One region of the Brevibacillus choshinensis genome, then DNA from elsewhere that is predicted to be linked to it. Evidence: riboswitches for the same ligand, from Rfam matches in the RefSeq annotation. Region 1 holds a riboswitch; each other region holds the start of a gene.
The links. A riboswitch is a leader RNA that binds a small molecule or an ion and turns the genes downstream of it on or off. The one in region 1 is predicted to bind S-adenosylmethionine.
Positions count from the first base shown of each region.

Region 2: linked by a shared signal. The riboswitch ahead of JNE38_RS19045 (homoserine dehydrogenase) and the one ahead of JNE38_RS21780 (pyridoxal phosphate-dependent aminotransferase) in region 1 are both predicted to bind S-adenosylmethionine.
Region 3: linked by a shared signal. The riboswitch ahead of JNE38_RS26585 (2,3-diketo-5-methylthiopentyl-1-phosphate enolase) and the one ahead of JNE38_RS21780 (pyridoxal phosphate-dependent aminotransferase) in region 1 are both predicted to bind S-adenosylmethionine.
Region 4: linked by a shared signal. The riboswitch ahead of JNE38_RS29840 (MetQ/NlpA family ABC transporter substrate-binding protein) and the one ahead of JNE38_RS21780 (pyridoxal phosphate-dependent aminotransferase) in region 1 are both predicted to bind S-adenosylmethionine.

Region 1 covers NZ_CP069127.1:4,316,730-4,320,322, reverse strand. Annotated here, with positions in the region: gene JNE38_RS21785 (efflux RND transporter periplasmic adaptor subunit) at 1-1,209, shown strand, start outside; SAM riboswitch class I at 1,269-1,384, shown strand; gene JNE38_RS21780 (pyridoxal phosphate-dependent aminotransferase) at 1,489-2,667, shown strand; gene JNE38_RS21775 (hypothetical protein) at 2,983-3,453, shown strand.
Region 2 covers NZ_CP069127.1:3,774,556-3,778,148, reverse strand. Annotated here, with positions in the region: gene JNE38_RS19055 (sensor histidine kinase) at 1-331, shown strand, start outside; gene JNE38_RS19050 (DinB family protein) at 361-876, shown strand; SAM riboswitch class I at 1,003-1,111, shown strand; SAM riboswitch class I at 1,190-1,299, shown strand; gene JNE38_RS19045 (homoserine dehydrogenase) at 1,391-2,659, shown strand; gene JNE38_RS19040 (aminotransferase) at 2,719-3,593, opposite strand, start outside.
Region 3 covers NZ_CP069127.1:5,295,383-5,298,975, reverse strand. Annotated here, with positions in the region: gene JNE38_RS26595 (methylthioribulose 1-phosphate dehydratase) at 1-228, opposite strand, end outside; gene JNE38_RS26590 (2-hydroxy-3-keto-5-methylthiopentenyl-1-phosphate phosphatase) at 232-906, opposite strand; gene JNE38_RS26585 (2,3-diketo-5-methylthiopentyl-1-phosphate enolase) at 903-2,117, opposite strand; SAM riboswitch class I at 2,213-2,367, opposite strand; gene JNE38_RS26580 (sigma-70 family RNA polymerase sigma factor) at 2,599-3,087, shown strand; gene JNE38_RS26575 (anti-sigma factor) at 3,071-3,593, shown strand, end outside.
Region 4 covers NZ_CP069127.1:6,019,627-6,023,219, forward strand. Annotated here, with positions in the region: gene JNE38_RS29830 (ABC transporter substrate-binding protein) at 1-407, opposite strand, end outside; gene JNE38_RS29835 (DUF2294 domain-containing protein) at 680-1,036, opposite strand; SAM riboswitch class I at 1,252-1,355, shown strand; gene JNE38_RS29840 (MetQ/NlpA family ABC transporter substrate-binding protein) at 1,487-2,317, shown strand; gene JNE38_RS29845 (methionine ABC transporter ATP-binding protein) at 2,355-3,392, shown strand; gene JNE38_RS29850 (methionine ABC transporter permease) at 3,392-3,593, shown strand, end outside.

The sequences.
Region 1 (3,593 bases):
GGGCTGCTGCTGGCGATGCTCCTGGCAGTCGGGGGCTGCAGCGGCCAAGTGGCGCAGGTGCCGCCCAAGCAGGAGGAGGGCAAGGTGGTGCCCGTGCAGATCGATACCGTAAAGCGGGGGAGCGTGGGGACGAGAGCAGGTGTCACTGGAAAGCTGGCGCCTAGCGAGGAAGTCGCCGTCACGCCAAAAATCAGTGGGAAAATCAATCAGATCCAGGTGAAGCTCGGTCAAAAGGTGCAGGCAGGAGCTGTATTATTCACGCTGGATCAGAGCGATCTGAATCGTGCCGTCAAGCAAGCGCAGGCAGCCTATGAGCTGTCCGTAGCCTCACTTCGGCAGAGCGCGAGCAATACAGGGGAAAGTCTGCAGCAAGCCAGGAGCGGTCTCGTCTCATCCGAACAGAGGCTGCAGGACGCCCGGCGCGATTTTGAGCGAATCTCGCAGCTGTATGGGCAGGGGGCGGTAGCTGCCCAGCAGCTCGAGCAGGCTAAAGCCGCGTTGGTCAACGCTCAGACCACTTATGACAATGCAAAGCAGACGCTTGCGACCGCCCAGCAGAAAACAGGAGTAGCCGTAACTGAGGCGTCGGTGGAGCAAGCGCGTGTCGCTTTGGAGAACGCACGTGAAGAGCTGGGCTATGCCGTGATCACCGCCCCCATTTCAGGAACGATCTCGCAGGTGCACGGCTCCGCAGGAGAGATGGCCTCCGTGCAATCAGCAGTCGTGACGATCGTAAATACAGATCCCCTCATCGCCAAAGCGAATCTATCCGAACAAGATGTGTCAACCGTGAAAAAGGGTGACGTGGTGACGATCACGCTCACCACCCTGGAAAAAGACCTGAAGGGAACGATCACCGCCATCAGCCCCGTCATGAATCAGGACTTGCGCGCCTATCCCGTGGAGATATCCCTTGCCAACCCGGAGGCGATCCTGAAAGCAGATATGGTCGTCAACATCCAGTTCGGCTTGCAGCAGTCAGCGAATGCTCTCGTCGTCTCACGAAAGGCAGTTTTTGAGGAAAACGGGAAACAGTACGTCTACCGCATAACCGACAAGACCGCAAAGAAAGTGGAAGTGAAAACCGGAGAACAGACCAGCGATTCGATCGAGCTTGTGGAAGGTGTCCAGGAAGGTGACCGCATTGTCGTGCGGGGACAGACGTTACTTAGAGACGGGGCAACCGTGCAAATTCAGCAAGGATCTTGACACACCGATAACGCTCAAGTAGTATGAAGAAGATTCAAAACATTATATTCCGTGTGCTTTACTTATTCAGAGAGGTGGAGGGACTGGCCCTATGAAACCCGGCAGCGGATCTATGTTCCCTTGTGGAGCTGGATGCTGTGCCAATTCCAGCAGGAGATTTCCTGACAGATAAGGACGTGACGAAGCTGATCTACCCCTTTTTCTGTAAGGAAAGAGGGGTTTTTTGCTGTACGAATTTATTTTACATGCATCATCCGACAGAAAGGAAAATGAAGACAGATGCGTATCCAACATTCCGACATGATCGATCGGCTGCCGACGCAATTTTTTGCCACACTCGTAGCGAAAGTAAATAAAGTCATCGCTGCCGGTCATGATGTGATCAATCTCGGCCAGGGCAATCCTGATTTGCCGACACCGGCCCATATCGTAGAAGAATTGCAGGCAGCGGCAGCGCTCCCGCTGCATCATAAATATCCGCCGTTTAGCGGACGCCTCGAGCTGAAGCAGGCGGTCGCTCACTGGTATAAGCAGGAATTTGACGTGGACCTCGACCCGGAAGAAGAGGTAGCGATTTTGTTTGGCAGCAAGACAGGGCTAGTGGAAATCTGCCAGGTCTTGATGAACAAAGGGGATGTCGCATTGGTGCCGGATCCAGGCTATCCTGACTACTGGTCCGGGGTTGCCGTCGTAGACGGGCGAATGGTCATGATGCCTCTGCGCGCAGAGAATCAGTTTTTGCCTGATTACGGTCAGATTGCAAAGGAAGATCTGGAGCGAGCGAAGCTGATGTTCCTCAACTACCCGAACAATCCGACAGCGGTGAATGCTCCCTTTGAGTTCTACGAGGAGACGATTCGCTTTGCACAGAAAAACGAGATCGTCGTATGCCACGACTTTGCCTACGGTGCCATCAGCTACGATGGCAAAAAGCCGGTGAGCTTTATGCAGGTTCCGGGTGCGAAGGAAGTGGGCGTCGAGTTCTACACACTGTCCAAGACCTACAACATGGCGGGCTGGCGCGTCGGTGCGATGGTAGGAAACCGCGAGCTGGTCCGACTGATCAATCTGATTCAAGACCATTACTTTGTGAGCTTGTTCGGAGCAGTGCAGATGGCCGCGGCAAAAGCCATGACGGAGTCGCAGCAGTGCGTACGCGATCTGGTAGCCGTCTACGAAGGACGCCGCAATGCACTGTTCACCAATCTGCATCGCATCGGCTGGCAGGCACAGCCTTCGCAAGGCTCGTTCTTTGCTTGGCTGCCCGTTCCGAGCGGATATTCCTCGATCGAGTTTTCGGATCTGCTGCTGGAAAAAGCACACGTGGTGGTAGCACCGGGGAATGGCTTCGGGCCTACGGGCGAAGGCTACGTACGGGCGGCTCTCTTGTCGGATGAGCAGCGACTCGCTGAAGCAGTGAGTCGAATCGAGCGGCTGGGGATATTTACAAAAGCATAAACAACAATGCAAAAGACGGACCGTACTGCTGAAATCAGCGGGTACGGTCTTTTTGCATTCTTTTTACAAGTCTTATGTGCAGCAATGGCTCCCGCTGTGAAGCAGGCCCATTCTTTTTGTTCGTTTTCGGGCACCTGCCCATCGCCTACAGGAGAGGTAGCGAATATGGTAGGAAGAGCTGGGCAAAATAAAATCACTGTCCATTCTCAATAAAAATCATTCTCATTATTGACAGATAATGATTTTCATTATACGATAAATACTGTTAATGATAATTAGTCTCAGCGACAACTTTTGGCAGAGCGGGAGGGTACCATGCGCTATCAGATTAATGGTTACACGGATATGTATACGGTAATCGCCAACGAGCGAAAAATAGGCGGGGCTATTGAAGCAGGTTCGATCCGTCTGCGTACGGGTGAAATGTTTGCCAATGCCGTTCTCACTCGTCTGGAAATGTCCGGAGCGCATTTTTGCTCGATCGGTTTTGTAACAGAAGAAGGACAGCGACTGATTGTCCATGTAGACGATATCAGCATGATTGCAGACGCTCGCCACGTGAATGTGTGCGATTTGCGCAATGATGGCATGAGAGCGGAAAAGAAAGCAGAACGCTTGAAACGATTGAAGCGTCTGTGCGAGCTGAACGAAGGAAGCTGTACGCTGACCTTCCAGGAAGAAGCTCTTTTGCTGGCCGAAGATATTGGGTTGGAAGAAGCGCATGCCCATGTCGATCTGTCTTTCCTGCCGCAAGTGGAAAAAGCACGCGTGATTCGCATCGCATAGGTATGAATCAAGCTTACATAACCTCTTTCCGATTCTGGAAAGAGGTTTTTCATTTGGTTGTCATCCTGACGGCACACAAGGCAAAGATAGCGGCAGTGTCGATCGAACAATCGCTCGACATAGTCAAAACCTATTCCCCC
Region 2 (3,593 bases), 540 kb from region 1:
GAATTTTATAAAAAATGCGATCGAAGCTTGCGTGGAAATTCCGCATGCCAAGGTGTCAATCAGTCTGAATCTGGCTGACCGAAGCGTACTTTTGATCATCAAGGACAACGGAGTGGGAATGAGTGCTGACCAGATCAGTCGACTCGGGTCTATTTATTATTCTACGAAATCAAGCGGCACTGGCCTCGGATTGACCTACTCTTTTCAGGTGATTCGCGCTATCGGGGGCTCTGTAGCTGTTCAAAGCGAGCCGAGAGCGGGGACTCGTTTTACCATATCACTCCCGCTGTATGACTTTGAAGAGGAGGCGCCGGCTGCCAGTACGGGTTGATCGCAACCAATCAAAAGGAGGAAGATAAGATGATGAATCGGCCGACAAGTGACGAATACGCCGCTTACTATGGGAAATACATTGCTCTGGTTCCAGATGGGAGTTTGCCAGAATGGTTATCCCGTCAGCTGGAGGAAACCGCAATGATGCTCTCTGGTCTTACAAATGAGCAGGAGATTTTCCGTTACGCTCCTGGAAAATGGTCGGTAAAAGAAGTGCTCGGACATCTCATCGACACGGAGAGAATCATGAGCTATCGTTTGCTGAGGATTGCCAGAGGAGACGAGACTCCTTTGGCCGGATATGAAGATGAGGCTTATGTGCTTCAGGGCTCCTTTGACTCGCGTCCGATGTCAGCGCTGCTGGAGGAGTTCCGGGCGGTGCGCGGATCCACGCTTGCCCTCATAAATGGGGTGCCCGAGGAAGCCTGGACGCGCAGGGGGCTTGCCAATAACAGCGAACTCTCGGCGAGGGCATTGGCCTACATCATCGCGGGCCATGAGCTCCATCACCGCAAGCTTCTTTCGGAAAGATATCATCTCTAGAAATAGCTCCGCCAGTTTCGCTTCAATCATTCAGGGCGGCTTGGGTGCATTCGTTCCGAAATAGCGTGAATTTTGTGTTGACGGATCGGATGGAATTTCTTAGAATAAACTTCAACAGCATACTAGTTCTTATCCAGAGAGGTGGAGGGTCTGGCCCTATGAAGCCCGGCAACCGTCATGAAGTTTGTGACAAGGTGCCAATTCCTGCGAGACTGTACGTCTCGAAAGATAAGAAGCGGGTCACTCGTATACGTGAATGAGAACCTTCTTCTTATCGAAGAAGGTTTTTTTGATTTCTTCAAAACTACATACTTTCTTATCCAGAGAGGTGGAGGGACTGGCCCGATGAAGCCCGGCAACCGTCACGTAGTAGGTGACAAGGTGCCAATTCCTGCAGGATGCTTGCGTCCTGGGAGATAAGGAGAGGGAATGCAGCGATGCCAACCAACCTTCTTCTTATCGAAGAAGGTTTTTTGTTTGTTTTGTTTGACAGACTGCTGATGGGGTGAATGAGATGAGTGCTGGAGTTGTTAAGGTAGGGCTGTTGGGATTGGGAACGGTAGGTGGCGGTGTGATCAAAACCATCCGCTCCCAACAGGAGAAGCTTTCCTCACGCTTGGGAAAACGGATCGAGATCGTCAAAGCGCTGGTGCGCGATTCGGAAAAGGAAAGAGCCGTGGAGCTTGACAGATCTGTGCTGACCACTGACTTTGAAGAAGTGCTCAAGAGTGATGTGGACATTGTGGTGGAGGTCATGGGTGGAGTCGAGCCGACGTATGATTATGTCCGCGCTTTGATTGAAAAGGGATGTCATGTGGTCACAGCCAACAAGGAGCTGCTAGCGAAAAGAGGAACCGAGCTCGTGGATCTGGCCAATCGTCATCAGGTCCATTTGGCTTATGAAGCGAGTGTAGCGGGCGGGATTCCCATCCTCAGCGTTCTGCGCCAATTCCTCCGCACCAATGACATCAACGGCGTGCGCGGTATCCTGAACGGCACGACCAACTTCATTTTGACGAAAATGGAGACCGAGCAGCTGCCGTACCAGGAGGTTCTCAGACAGGCGCAGGAGCTGGGTTATGCCGAAGCGGACCCTCGCTCGGACGTGGAAGGCTTTGATGCGATGTACAAATTGTACATTTTAGCTCAGCTCGTCTACGGAGAGTCGCTGCCGCTCGCCGAGGTGAAGAGGAGGGGCATTGCAGACCTAACCTCCGGGCAGATCCGCATCGCGAGTGAGCTCGGGTATCGGATCAAGCTGATCGCCCAGGCCCAGCAGGCTCCGGAAGGCATTCGCTTATCGGTAGAGCCGACCATGCTGCCGACGAACCATCCGCTGGCCCAAATCCAGGACGCGTTCAATGCTGTGCAGTTGTCGGGGAATATTGTGGGAGATCTTCTGTTTACAGGCAGAGGAGCAGGGGAATTGCCGACTGCGAGTGCAGTCGTGGAGGACCTGGCTTACCTGCTGACACAGCCGTTCACTCCGCATCCGGAGTGGAAGGAAACGGAGGCGGCGACAGGTTCGGTAACCCAGCAAAACGGGGACCATTCCCTCTGTTACCTGGAAGGCTCCGCACCTGCGGCGACGCCCGATCGCGTTTTGCACTTTTTGCGTCACGCGGGAGTGGACGTACACAAGCTCAAGGTACAGTTCGACCTAGGAGGAGTTCTGCGTGCCGGATTGATCACCAGCGGCATGCGTGCAGAGCACGAGGAATTGTTACAGTCGGATTTTGGCTTGCAGGTCCGATGCTTCCCCTTGCTAGGAAGCGTTGAGTGAAGCACGTCCTACAGAATGCAAAAGGCTGCGGAGAAATATATCTCCACAGCCTTGTTTCGTTAACGAATGGAACGGATGTACTCGGATACTTTCTGCAGTCCTTGGCGAAGCATTTCTGTTTCGCAAGCATAGCCAATCCGTACCCAGCCTTCCAAATCAAAGCAGCTGCCAGGAGTCAGGAAGGCGCCGGTTTCCTTTAGCAGACCCTTGCAAAAGTCTACGGATGTAACCGGAAGATCCACTTTCAGCATCGCGGTCGTACCTGCACGCGGTTTTACGTATGTGACGGAAGGCTCCCCGGCCACCCACGCATCCAGAATGGCTAGGTTATCCTTGATGATTTTGCGATTGCGTCCAAGAATCCGATCGTAGTTTTTCATGGCGTGTACCGCCAAAATATCATCGAGCATCCCCACACTGATCGTCGTATAGTCGCGGTGCTTGATGCATTCCTCGATCACATCCTGTGGGGCCGCGATCCACCCGAGGCGAAGTCCAGCCAGCGAGAGGGCTTTTGACATGCTAGAAGTGCTGATCCCTTTTTCGTACAGATCGGCGACGGATGGGACGATGAGGTCATCCTCCTGCAAAAGATTGCGATACACCTCGTCGCACAGCAGGTAAGCCCCGCAGGAACGTGCGATTTCCACGATTCCCTCCAGAAGCTCGCGTTCGATGATTGCACCGGAAGGATTGTTCGGATTGTTGATGCAGATCAGCTTCGTGTTTTCCCGAACGAGGGAGCGCAGCTCGTCCAGGTCAGGCAAGTAGCCGTTTTCCGGCTTCAAATGGAGCAAATCAACGGAAGCTCCGAAAGATTTCGGTACATCATATATTTGCTGATAGGTAGGGTGGACGGAAATGACATGGTCGCCGGGCTTCACGAGCGAATAGAAAACGAGGAAGTTGGCGGCGATGCCTCCGTTCATGACGA
Region 3 (3,593 bases), 980 kb from region 1:
AGTGGAGTCCACCGGGCGGGAATCTCTGTCCACCACCAGATAATCTTCCGGGGATAGCTTGGTTTTGTCCTTGCCGCTGGCTGTCACCGCAAATTGCAGCGGTTCACTTTCTATTTTAATCGAAAGATTGCCGCTGGTACCGGGGAACCAGTCCCGTCGGGCAAACGTCATTTTGACGTCATCCAGACGGCGAAACGCGTCCAGACGTTGTTCGAATGTTGCTGTCATAAATCAGCTGACCTCCTGTTGTTGTTTCAGATCTTGCAGTATGGCGATCACATCATGGAATGTGGCAAAGGATTGGTGAGGCAGCTCAAGCTCCTGTGCCTTTTGTGCGAGAAACGAGCGGGCGATGACGAAATCCGCGATTTTCGCCCCTGCCAGATCGGTAATCGAGTCCCCGATGACCACGCGGAAGTACGTTGCAGGGTCGTAGCGGCGAATGATGGTCGTTTTGCACATTCCACATCCGTTGGAGCAATGATCGTCACAGGAATGCGGCCACGTAATGGTGATCTTATCGCCTGAAAAATCGCTGCCGTTGCAGTAGATCGGGACGTCCTTCAGATCGAAGGGAGCCAGGATCGGATCCACGAAAAAGTCGATGCCGCCGCTAGTCACCAGCCACTCGATGCCTTCTTCCCGGCAGTAGCGCACGAAGTCGGCAAAGCCCGGCCGGATAGTCGCTTCCGTCGTGATATAGTCGACGATCTGATCGCGCAGGGAGGAGGGAAGGAGCTGAAATAGCTTCCCTACTCCTTCCTGCACGCTGATTTTTTGCGAAAGAATCTGCTCGGTCAACGCTTCCCACTCGGGGGGCGCAAACTTGCGGACAATGGCCACGATGTTGTCCTTCTCGGTAATCGTTCCGTCAAAATCGCAGAACAGTACGAGCTTCTTGCTCATCGTCCGCCACCCCACTTTTCGAGGGCGATGGAGAGCTCGGGGGAAGCAGCTGCAGCCTCTTGCAAGGTTTGGCCTGCTGTCACTGCTCGGATCGCGGCGACGAATGCCTGTGCCCCTGCAGTGGCACCGCCTGGGTGGCCGTGGATGCCGCCGCCGGCATTGACGATCTGATCCAATCCGAAGTCAGCGAACAGCTGTGGCACGAGTCCCGGATGGATGCCTGCGGAAGGGACCGGGAATGAACGGCGAATCCCATCCAGTGGCGCTGTCAGATTCTTTGCCAGCCCCAGGGCTTCGTTTTTGTCCAAGGCAACGTTTCCGTACGGAGATGGGAACAGAACCAGGTCTGCCCCGGCGATGCGCATCAGTTTGCCGAGCAAGAGAGGGGTCGCGATGCCGTAATCGGGCGATGGATAATACGCTCCGGCCAAAGCAGGGTGAGCCATGATCGGAACGTGTACGTCCGGGGCGGCCGCGAGTCGGTGCAGGGCATCGAAGCCAAATGCCAATACGTTGAACAACAGGCAATCGGCACCTGCTTCTACGGCACGCTTCGCCTTTTCGTTCAGTTCGTTTACAGGTCCGGTCAAGTTTGCCGCGTAGAGAACGGGCTTGCCGATCTGCTCCTCGGTCTCGATCGCGATCTGTTTAAACGCTTTGATCCGCTCGAGGAAAGGAGCGCGTTCATCCGCAAAGAAAATTTCGTCATCTTTGACCAGGTCAACGCCGCCTAATGCCTGAGCGCGGAATTGCGTCTTCAAATCATCGAACGGAAGGCCGAGGCACGATTTGAAGATGCTCATCAAAAGGGGGCGGTCGTGCGCATCGAGACGTCCGCGCAGCCCTTCAATGCCGTATTTCGGACCCGGGAATGTACCGAGGAACGAGTCCGGAAACTCGATGTCGATCAGTTTGATTTTTCCGTCCATGGAAAGCTTGCCGAAAATGCCAGTCAAAAGGGACGGGATGTCATTGGTGAAGTTGCGTGTCGGGTAGCTCACGGTGATCAGGCCGCGCGTTTCCCCATTTTCCAAAACTTCCAATGGAGTTGCGCTGACGGCTTCGCCCAGGTAGGGTTTCAGTTCGGCTTGCTTGGCGGCAGGCAATTCCGTCCAGGAACCGACGGTCATCCCTACAGCGATCGATTCCGCTTTTTTGTTCAGGTCCTTTGCTTGCGTCAAATAGGTAACGAGGATACGGTGCTCACTCATTGCTAGGACTAATCCTCCTTTGTAGATCGGGAAAATAAAAGAGCCTCCCCGGCGATCAGGGAGGCGGTTGTCGACTATAAGAGCGTCTTCGTCTCCTCTCATCTCTCGGGTTCGTCGATAGACAGGGAACATCTCCCCGTCTCGACTCTCATCCGTTGGAATTAGCACCGTTTCGCCCTCTAGATTAGATAGAGTAGCGCCGGTTGCCGGGCATCATAGGGCCAGTCCCTCAGCCAGCTCGCGATAAGAGTTATGTGGTTCACACGAATGTGATGTGTGTGCGATATTTTCATGATATGACGTTCAGAAGCGGGAGTCAAATTGTTTTTTAATGAGGAAAATTGGATAAAACACCCTGGGTAATTCTGGTTTGCACATAAGTGTAGAGAAAAATGGAGCGGCGAGGTGAAACTTTTTCCAGCGAAATGCGTGGTATGTAACGAAAGGGTGTGGAACCGTTGGGAAAGTAGGATTGGAGGACGTGTATCGCCTGCACGTGAACGATATCTATCGCTATCTTCTCCGGCTGACCCGGGACGCGAGACAGGCAGAGGACCTGACGCAGGAGACCTTTTTCCGCGCCTTTTCGTCACTGGACGATTTTCACGGGGAAAAAGTGAGGCCTTGGCTATTCAAGGTGGCATACCATGCCTTTGTCGATTGGCATCGCAAGCGGGTGAAAAGGCCCGTGCAGCTTACCGAGCAAATTCCGGAGCGGGTAGATGCGCAGGCAGTCGATCCGGCAGACGCGATGGTTCGCAAGGAGATGTGGGAATCGGCGCAGCTTTCTCTGGAGCGGCTGCCAGAAAAGCAAAAACAAGTCATTTTACTGTCCGCCATGCAGTTTGGCTATGCGGAGATTGCCGATGTGCTCGGAATCGATCTGGCGGATGTCAAGCGCTCACTGTTCCGGGGAAGGCAAAAGATGCGAAGGATGTGGAGGGAAGAAGTCGATGACGAACCAAAGTGATGATAGCCGGGAACAAAAGCTGCTGGCTTATTTGAGGGGAGAACTGGACGAAAGAGAGGCGCAGAAGATCAGGGATGAGATAGCGGACGACGAAGAATATGCGAGTCGACTCGAACGGCTTCTGTTGGGAGAATCAGACGGGGAAGCATTGTTGCAACAGGCAGAGACCCTTACGGAAAAACAACAGCGGTCGATCATCCGCCGGGGAAAGTGGAAGATGCGCTTGACCAATTCTGCCTATACATTCGGCATTTTCTTTGTGCTTGGAGTTGCTGCGACCATTGCGAATGGATGGATCGGCTCATGGATGTACGATGATCTGTTCCGGGTCACCAGGGACATGGTCAATTTCACTCAGCCTGGTGTCAGCGCGGGTAGCAGCGGATCGCAGGTCGGAGGGCTGTATGGGCAGATCAAGATGGAACTGCGTGAGCAAGTGGGTGCAGAGCAGCAGAATATCGGGTTCTTCGAAAATACCAACATCTTGTGGAGTATCCATGCCGAAC
Region 4 (3,593 bases), 1.7 Mb from region 1:
TCTTCACCCAGCGGCGCTTTTGCGATGTCGTAGATCTCTTTCAGGTTTGGAATGCGGCTGCGATCGATTTTTTCAAAGGCACCGCTCTCGATTCCTTGCTGCGCATAGTAGTCGGAAAGATAAATCAGATCCACATCGGAGCTGCCTTGGCGAATTTTATTCAAACGCTCTGCATTGTTCCCGATTTCCAGAACAATTTTGACGTTATGTTCTTTTTCAAACGGCTCATACACTTCTTTGCGGAAGAAATCCTCGGAAAAACCCCAGGTGGAGATCACCAGCTTTTTCGGCTCGCCGCTCGCTGCTCCGCCAGCTGCATTTTCTTTCGGCTGCTCGCTGCTGCCGCACCCTGCGAGCGCCATTGAAATCATCGAAAAGGAAAGAACTCCTGTTAACCACTTTTTCATCTTGTATTCCTCCGTTTTTGGTTTCTCTTTCAGATAATGGAGCACGTATTCTAATCCAATTGATTGTTTCCCTCGGCATCATTGGTCTATTCGCCATCACACCTTTATCTAGAAGAAAATGGTAAAAAAAGAAAAGAAAAGTACCCTTGATTAGAACATTCATTCTAAACAAGAGCACTTTTCTTCGTAAACAAAGAATAGCGACACCCGTTTTGCCGTTGCCGCCGGTCTTCCCCTCAGATAGATCCAAAGGGAAAATCCGAACGACTCCGTCAGGTATTCGATTGTGATTCAGCCAAAATGACGTTTGTGATCGCCAGCTGTGTGGCAGCGTCATAATCTCTCAGTACAGCTTCCATGTCGAGATTCATGTCTTCCTCCAAACGTTCGCGAAGCTTCTTCTTATATAGAAGCGACATTCGGAAGTCCACCTCGAGCTTCAGAGCAGGAGCCTCGCCTTCCAATGCAGCCGAACGCGGTGAGCGCCGATGCTTGGCATAGAAGGTAATCATATTATTTTCGATAGTTACTCTCAGTAAAGTTGTCCCAAAGCCGAACAACTCCTTAGCTATCTCGTTGTAGATCGCAGATAGCTTTTTTCTGCTTTCGTTTGTGTCCTGTATAGTCATGACATCACCTGCGAGAGTAAGTATCAGGCTTATTGATTTTTTCTCATTATACATATGATAAACGCTTCTATCAAGCAATCATTCGTATTTTGATCAATTTACCAACATTCAGAATATAAAAAAGTTGTCGAATAACATTTGACACGTTTAAAAATGCGAGCTATAATCCAACTATCCAAATAAGAATTACCACTTATTTAACTGCATATCTCAATCTCTTATAAAGAGAGGCGGAGGGACTGGCCCCATGATGCCTCGGCAACCTACCCGAACACGGTATGGTGCCAAATCCAGCGGAAGAAATTCCGGAAGATAAGAGAGGAATGAGTGACTGACCAGCTGCGACAGTTAACGACGACCTCTTCTTCCGGGAAGAGGTTTTTCTTAATTCCAACGGTTTTTATTTTTCAAAACATAAACACTCATTAGACAAAAGGGGAGAAACACATCATGAAAAAGACAGGAATTTTGCTTAGCTCACTATTGCTCGCAGCATCCTTGCTGACTGCTTGCGGAGGTAAACAGGAGGCTGCTCCGGCTGCAGGAGGGACCGCTGCCGAGCAAACGAAAATCAAAGTCGGCGTAACCGCTGGACCTCACGAAGAAATCCTGAACAAAGTAAAAGAAGTGGCGAAAACAAAAGGTTTGGAAGTAGAAGTCGTTGTATTCAATGACTACGTGCAGCCAAACCAAGCTCTCGATAAAGGAAACCTGGATGCAAACAGCTTCCAAACCATTCCGTTTCTGGACAAATTCAACGAAGACCACAAAACCAAGATTGTCGAAATTGGCAAAACAGTAACTTTCCCAATGGGTCTTTACTCCACCAAGCACAAGAAAGTGGAAGAAGTCGCTGAAGGCGGCGTAGTGGGTATCCAAAACGACCCAACAAACCGTGCTCGTGCACTGTTGCTGTACCAAGCAGCCGGTCTGATCAAACTGAAGGATGGCGTAGGCAATAAGGCCACTCCATTGGATATCATCGAAAACCCGAAAAAATTGGAATTTAAAGAACTGGAAGCTGCTTTCCTGGCACGCTCCCTGAACAACGTAGAATTAGCGAGCATCAACACCAACTTTGCGATGGAAGCAGGCTACAATCCGAAAAAGGATTCCATCTTCTCTGAAACATCCGATTCTCCATACGTAAACGTCTTGGCTGCAAACGAAGCAAACAAAGACAACCCTGCACTGAAAAAACTGGTTGAGATTTATCGTTCTGAAGAAGTGAAAAAATTCATCGACGAACACTTTGAAGGAGCTGTGCTCCCATCCTGGTAAGCTACACTAACTATCGAACAACAAGGAGACTGGAGAGATGATACAGCTAACCGACATCCATAAGTCGTATACGGTGGGAAACAAACAGGTTCAAGCCTTGAAGGGCGTATCACTGAACGTGGAAAAAGGACAAATCTTCGGCGTGATCGGATTCAGCGGAGCAGGGAAAAGCACCCTGCTTCGCACGATCAACCTGCTCGAAAAACCGTCCAGCGGCTCCGTCGTAGTCAACGGTCAGGATATGCTTTCGCTGAAAGAAAAGGAATTGCGCCAAGCCCGCAAAAAAATCGGGATTATCTTTCAGCATTTCAACCTTTTGTCCTCCTATAACGTCTTTGACAACGTAGCCGAGATTTTGCGAATGAACCGGGTACCCAAAGATGTAATCAAGCAGAAGGTAGAAGATCTCTTGCGGTTGGTGGGCCTCGAAGATAAAGCAAACTCCTATCCTTCTCAGCTATCGGGCGGACAAAAGCAGCGCGTCGGCATCGCCCGTGCCCTGGCTACAGATCCGGAGATCCTTTTATGCGATGAAGCCACCTCTGCACTCGATCCGCAGACTACCGACTCCATCCTGGAGCTGCTTCTCGACATCAACCGGAAATTCAATTTGACCATCGTGCTGATTACACACGAAATGCAGGTCATTAAAAAAATCTGCGACAACGTAGCCATCATGGAAAACGGTGTGGTCATCGAACAGGGCTCTGTGCTCGATATTTTCAGCAATCCTCAGCAGCAGACTACTCGCAACTTCATCAAAACCATTTTTGATGACGATGTGCCACATGAAATCTTGTCGAAAATCAAGCAGACAGGCCCTGCAGCGAAAATTCTCCGGGTCGCATTCCGTGGAGACGCCGCACTCGATCCTGTTCTCGGCACCTTGTCTGCTCGCTTTCCGGTGAGCACCAATCTATTGTACGGCTCCATCACCTCGATCAAGGGAACGGCGCTCGGGATTTTGCTCCTGCATATTTCCGGCGAGGAAAAGGACGTAAATGAAGGCATCGAGTTCCTTCGCCAATCTGTATACAACGTAGATATCGTGGCACGAGAGGGGGTTACCCGATAATGGATCGCTTGGCAGAAATGATTCCTGTCTTTGGACAGTCGTTGCAAGAAACAGTCATCATGGTCGGCTTCTCCTTGTTCGTCGCCACATTGATCGGCATTCCGCTCGGGATCCTGCTCGTGATTACACAAGGCAATCATCTGTTTCCGAACAAATGGATCTATCACATCCTGAATACCATCATTAACGTCGTGCGCTCCC